Regions from separate parts of the Rhizobium sp. SRI_017 genome, predicted to be linked through region 2. Evidence: riboswitches for the same ligand, from Rfam matches in the RefSeq annotation. Region 2 holds a riboswitch; the other holds the start of a gene.
What was found. Region 2 has a riboswitch for FMN ahead of AC2YI2_RS11030 (6,7-dimethyl-8-ribityllumazine synthase). Riboswitches for the same ligand answer to the same signal wherever they lie in the genome.
Positions count from the first base shown of each region.

Region 1: it holds a riboswitch for FMN, as region 2 does, so the genes downstream of both, ribB (3,4-dihydroxy-2-butanone-4-phosphate synthase) here and AC2YI2_RS11030 (6,7-dimethyl-8-ribityllumazine synthase) in region 2, are expected to answer to the same signal.

Region 1 is NZ_JBYCZP010000007.1:122,995-126,199, reverse strand. Features, by position in the region: gene AC2YI2_RS17080 (sugar ABC transporter ATP-binding protein) at 1-470, shown strand, start outside; gene AC2YI2_RS17075 (SDR family oxidoreductase) at 488-1,276, shown strand; FMN riboswitch at 1,324-1,470, shown strand; gene ribB (3,4-dihydroxy-2-butanone-4-phosphate synthase) at 1,584-2,219, shown strand; gene AC2YI2_RS17065 (helix-turn-helix domain-containing protein) at 2,225-2,479, opposite strand; gene AC2YI2_RS17060 (M10 family metallopeptidase C-terminal domain-containing protein) at 2,809-3,205, opposite strand, start outside.
Region 2 is NZ_JBYCZP010000004.1:169,273-172,477, reverse strand. Features, by position in the region: gene AC2YI2_RS11035 (AAA family ATPase) at 1-1,416, opposite strand, end outside; FMN riboswitch at 1,553-1,701, shown strand; gene AC2YI2_RS11030 (6,7-dimethyl-8-ribityllumazine synthase) at 1,782-2,279, shown strand; gene AC2YI2_RS11025 (HU family DNA-binding protein) at 2,348-2,755, opposite strand; gene lon (endopeptidase La) at 2,841-3,205, opposite strand, start outside.

The DNA.
Region 1 (3,205 bases), on a different contig from region 2:
GAAAACTTCAGGGCGTGGTGCTCGATCACTCGATTGCCGAGAATATCGCCTATGCCAACCTCGGCGATATTGCGCCGAAGGGCTGGATTTCCTCTAGCCGGCTTCATCAATTTGCTGATGACTATATCAAGAAATTCGGCGTGAAGGGTCGCGGCCGCCAAAAAGCTGGCGAACTTTCCGGTGGCAACCAGCAGAAGGTGGTGCTGGCCAAATGGCTTGCGCGCAAGCCGCAGGTCGTCGTTCTGGATGAGCCGACGCGTGGCATCGACGTCGGTGCCCGCTCGTCGATCTATGATCTCATCATGGATTTGGCGCGCCAAGGTGTCGCGGTAATCGTGGTCAGCTCGGATCTGGAAGAGGTCCTTGGGGTTTCAAGCCGCATCATGGTCATGTCGCATGGCAAGCAAGCAGGCATCCTGAATCGGGAAGATGCCAACGATGTCTCGATCATGGAACTAGCGACCAGCTAAAGCAGGAGAATTTCATCGTGTCCGACATCGCGCTCAACGCACCCAAACTATTCGAACTTTCCGGGAATGTCGCACTTGTGACGGGTGCTGGCAGTGGCATCGGTCAAAGGATCGCCATGGGGCTGGCGCAGTGCGGGGCAGACGTTGCGCTCCTCGACCGCCGCACGGATGACGGATTGGCGCGGACGGCCGAGTTCATCAGTAGGACGGGGCGTCGCAGCATTCAGATCGCCGCCGATGTGACCAGTGGTGGCGCCTTGAATGAGGCGGTTGCCCGCACCGAGGCGGAGCTTGGCCCGCTCACGCTAGCCCTCAACGCCGCCGGCATCGCCAATGCCAATCCGGCCGAGGACATGGAGGAAAGTCAGTTTCAGACCATGATCGACATCAATTTGAAGGGTGTCTTTCTTTCTTGCCAGGCAGAAGCCCGCGCGATGTTGAAGAACGGTCGCGGATCGATCGTCAACATTGCTTCGATGTCGGGAGTGATCGTCAATCGGGGTCTCAATCAGTGCCACTACAACGCCTCGAAGGCCGGCGTTATCCACATGTCGAAGTCGATGGCAATGGAATGGGTCGGCCGCGGGATTCGCGTGAACACCATTAGTCCGGGCTACACGGCGACACCCATGAACACCCGCCCGGAAATGGTGCATCAGACAAAGCTGTTCGAGGAGCAGACCCCGATGCAGCGCATGGCCACGGTGGACGAGATGGTCGGTCCCGCTGTTTTTCTGCTTTCGGGGGCAGCAAGCTTTGTCACCGGCGTGGACCTCCTGGTCGATGGCGGTTTCTGCTGCTGGTAAAATATCATGAGATCTCTTGCATTCTTTTGCAGGAACTCTTTATTTAGATGTGTTCTCAGGGCGGGGTGAAAGTCCCCACCGGCGGTATCTGGAGAAATCCAGGAGCCCGCGAGCGCTTCCACTCAAGTGGAGGGTCAGCAGACCCGGTGCGATGCCGGGGCCGACGGTCATAGTCCGGATGAAAGAGGACAACGTCTGCATAACCGCTCCTTACCGGAGCGGCGCGGGCTTGTTCGCCCAAGGGATGAATAGCGGCTGTGAAGTCGCGGTTTTACGCCGATATCGGCAACCCTTGAAAGGCTATGGAATGAAAATCTCGAAAATTGAAGACGCAATCGCGGTGCTTGCCCGGGGTGGCATGATTGTGGCCGTGGATGATGAAGACCGGGAGAACGAAGGCGATATCATTGTCGCCTCGGATTCGGTGACGTCGGAAACGATCGCCTTCATGATGAAACACGCGCGCGGCCTGATATGCGTTGCGATGGAAGGAGAGCGCCTCGACGCGCTCGACATCCCGCTGATGGTTCCCCGTAACACCGAGTTTCACAAAACGGCATTCACCGTGTCCGTCGATTATCTTTCGGGAACGACGACCGGCATCTCGGCTGATGATCGGGCTGCGACGGTGCGAGCCTTGGTGGATTCAGGCTCGCGGCCAGAGGATTTTGCCAGACCGGGGCACATCTTTCCGCTGCGGGCACATCCAGCGGGTGTGCGCGGCCGGCCAGGCCATACCGAAGCAGCGGTGGATCTCGCGCGCCTCGCCGGCAAGTCTGCTTCAGGGGTGATTTGCGAGGTTGCCAACGACGATGGAACGATGGCGCGCCTTCCTGAACTGCTGGTGTTCGCTGACATACACCAGCTTCCGCTGATCACCATCAAGGACCTGATTGCCTTTGTCGAGGCGCAGGCAGCGGTCGGCGCAGCGCAGGCTGCTTGACCAATTCACTTTCGTTTTGGCAGAGATGCGCGCGTGAGCCTGCGTATCTCTGCGATCCGGGAGATCTCAACCAGACCGTCGAGCGAAAGACCGTAACGCTGAAGGTCACGTGTTCCGACTTTCAGACGATTACCCGCAGCCTTCTCTGCACTGATCGCACCCCGATCGATCAAGCGAACGAGACATTGCCGAGATACGCCCAAAATCTCTGCTGCATCCCGGGTCGGCACGCACACTCGGCAATTCCACCGACTCGCCATTGACGAGGACGACTTGTACGGACTCTGCCTGCGTGGTCGACCGGGAGACGAGCATATTCGCGAGGCGCGCAGCGGCGGTCCTCTCCATAGGGAGAACTGCGCCGCGCCTGCTCGATATCCCCGCCGGCCCCCTCGCCGCGATGTCGCGGACGAGTGACTCGGCCTTCTCTATCAGAGCGGTCATGTCCGCATCGGCGGTGGTCCGCAACGTTGCGAACTAAGGGCACACAACAAGCGTGTGCACATGAGGGATCCATGGCTACGCTTGGCAGGCCGGCTGGAAATGCTGGCTGAGATCGCAGTGATCGACCTCGCAATCCAGACAGACTTTAGAGCAGAAAGTGGCTCTCGCTAAGGTTAGCCGCGTTCGAAAGGTGAATAGCGAAATCGGCATCACCATCGCCGTCGACGTCGGCCGAGATGTCTACGATGCTTCCCGCCTTTTCGACGCGAAGCTCGCCGGCCTTGCCGGAGAAGTCGCTCTCGCCGATGAAGGTGAAGCTCTGGTTGCCTGCGCTGGTCGTGTCGGCGTCGATGCCTTTGAGATTGAGCCGGTCGCCCTTCCCGCCGCTGAAATCGGCAATCGTATCGAAGTCGCCCGGCCCGGAATCGGCGACGGATTTGAAAATGAACTGATCCTTGCCAGCACCGCCTGTAAGCGCATCCGCCCCGATGCCGCCGGCCAACTTGTCATTGCCTTTTCCGCCGGCCAGCGTGTCGCTCCCG
Region 2 (3,205 bases):
ATCGAGAATGACGTGCTGGTATTGCGCGGTGAGCTTTTCGAAGAAGGCCTGGGCGCGGGCGGACGAGAGGAGCGCCGATGGCTCAACGATCCGGCCATCGCCTATCGTCATCGGCATGAGCGATAGATTGGTTTTGGAATCGTATAGCACGCAATCATCAATGGGTTTGTCCTGCAGCAGCGCATCGACGATGCCCTGCTCGGCGCCGCTCGCGAGCCACTTGCTGAGCCGGGCTTCGCGGCTATCCACGTCGACGAGCAGCACGCTTCGGCCGATGCTGGCAAGGTGGGTGGCAAGATTGACTGAAAGCACCGACGTGCCCTCTCCCGGCAGCACGGATGTCAGGCCGGTGATCTGGCTCTTGCCTTCCTCAGCAGAGGACAGGATCGCCACGCCCATGGCGCGCACGGTCTCGCCGAAGACGGAATGCGGCTCCAGCACCACCCGGCGTGCAGCATCGGGCAGCGGCTGCCCGTTGCCGATGGTGGTATTGGCACCAAGGCGCGGGGACCGCCGCGGCAGATAGCCCAGGAACCTCGTGCCGGTGTATCGCGCCAGCGCATCGCCATCGCGCACGCCGCGGTCGGTCAATTCGCGGAAGCCGGCCAGGGCGCAGCCGATGACAGCGCCGAGAATCAGGCCGACAGCGACCAGCAAGGAGGTGCGCGGTGCGACGGGCGCGCCCGGCAGGCGCGCATTGTTGAGGACAATGACATCCATGCCAGGCAGAGCGCGGGAGACCATGATGTCGCGCAAGCGCGCCTGCAGGGCCTCCTTTTCCGGGCTTGTCGCGCGATCGATCTCGCTCTGCAGCGCAGCGCGGAGGCGGGAATTGGCGACATCGTTTTCCTGTGCCATCTTCTGCTTGAAGGCGTCGGCGAAAGCCTGCGCGACCTTCTGCGCGACGGCCGGATCGTTATGCGAGTAGGAAATGGCGGCCACATAAGTGCGGCCGACACGCAGAACCCTGACGTCCCGCTGCAACCGCGCCACAACCTGATCATCCGCGAGCGCCTCGGCCTTGCGGTCCTTTTTCCCGATCACCCGCGAGACCAGCCGCTCGAGCCGCGACGTGCCTCTCGCCGCAAAGGCGGCGTCCTCGGCCAGGCCGAGCTGATTGGCCACTGTCTGGGCGACGGAGGAGGAGCGCACCAGTTCCAACTGCGAGAGGAACTGCCCTTCCTCTTCCGGCGTCGAAGTCTGGATGCCCTGCCGCAGCGGATCCACCGCCGGACCGGACCGCACCATGATCGTGGCCGATGAGGCATAGTTCGGAACCTGGCTTATGGCATAGACGTAGCCCAGGACCGCGCCCAGAAGCGCGAAGGCGACAACGGCGAACCATCGCCGGCGGCCGACGGCCAGCAGCTGTTGGAGAACATGGACATCCGGATTGGTCGTGGCCTGCTGGTTCAAGTGTCACCCGCTGGAATTATGACGCGCTTGCAAGGGTATAGAGAGAGGTTTCGTTGCAATCAAGTTCGACGCCCTCGACGGCTTGCCGCGCCGCAAAATGTGGTTTACGTCTTCATCGTCTGCGACAGTTCGCAGACGATGATCTCAGGGCGGGGTGCGATTCCCCACCGGCGGTATGCGAGGCAACTCGCGAGCCCGCGAGCGCCTGCTGCGTCAAACGGCAGGGTCAGCAGATTCGGTGAGAAGCCGAAGCCGACGGTATAGTCCGGATGAAAGAGATCGGTGCCTTGGCACCCGTGGCGACACGGGTGATAACAGGCGTCCGCTTGCCCTGATTCATGTGTTGGCAAGAAAGGACAACCACCATGAATCCAGAAAATACCAAGACTGAACAGACGTCGCCTGCCCTTCCCGGCCGCCGCATAGCCTTCGTGCAGGCGCGATGGCATCGGGATATTGTCGATTGCTGCCGCAATGCGTTTGCAGAGGAGATCGTCAGCATTGCCGGCGAGCGCGTGCGGATCGATTACTTCGAAGTGCCCGGCGCCTTTGAGATTCCGCTGCGCGCCAAGCGCCTCGCCCGCGGCGCCCGTTATGATGCAGTGATTGGTGCGGCACTCGTCGTCGATGGCGGCATCTACCGGCACGAATTCGTGGCGCAGGCAGTAATCAACGGGTTGATGCAGGTCGGGCTCGAGACCAATGTGCCGGTGCTCTCGGCCGTTCTGACACCGCACCATTTTCACAGCCATGCCGACCACCAGTCATTCTTCGCGGAGCATTTCCGCGTGAAGGGCCGCGAAGCGGCCGAGGCCTGCATGGCGCTGATCGACGAACCGGAATTCCGGCAATTCGCCGCCTGATCTGACGCCAAAGAAAAAGCCCGGATTCGCGAGAGCCCGGGCCTTCCACCAGAAAACTGGTACCAGGATCAGCCGTTAACGGAGTCCTTCAGGCCCTTGCCTGCGGTGAACTTCGGCACGTTGCGGGCCGGGATGTTGACCTTTTCGCCCGTCGAGACGTTGCGGCCGACAGAGGCTTCGCGACGGCTGACGGAGAAGTTGCCGAAACCAACGAGGCGAACGTCACCGCCCTTCTTGAGTTCGTCCTGAACGGTGTCGAACACAGCGTCAACGGCGGTCGCCGCATCGCTCTTGCTGAGGCCTGCCTTTTCGGCAACTGCGGCTACGAGTTCACTCTTGTTCATGTTTCCACCCCTTTCTAGCTGGTTTGAAACGACTCGGTTTGTTCTTGGGGCAGTTAATGACTTAGCCTGCCCGACCGCAACCCTGATAACGAAATTTCCCGAGAAATCCAGTGTGTTTGAGCGATTTTCCATAAAGAATTGGCCGGTCCAGGGACCGGCCAATCACCATTTTTGATCGTTTGGGCCGGATTGTTACACCCCGGCCACATTTCCGCGCTCAGTGAGCAATGGAAAGCCCTGCATCGTCGACGGTACCCGGCTTTGCCGCAGTCGGCTCGAAGGATTCGTTCCATTCGATCGGCACAGGCTGCCTGACGAGGGCATGCTCCAACACTTCGCTCATCCGCGAAACCGGGATGATCTCCATGTTGTTCTTCACATTGTCAGGAATTTCAGCCAAATCCTTGGCATTATCCTGCGGGATCAACACCTTCTTGATGCCGCCACGGAGCGCCGCGAGCAGCTTTTCCTTCAGGCCACCAATCGGCGATACGCGACCGCGAAGCGTGATTTCGCCGGTCATCGCGACGTCATGACGAACGGGAATCCCGGTCATCACAGACACGATTGCCGTGACCATGC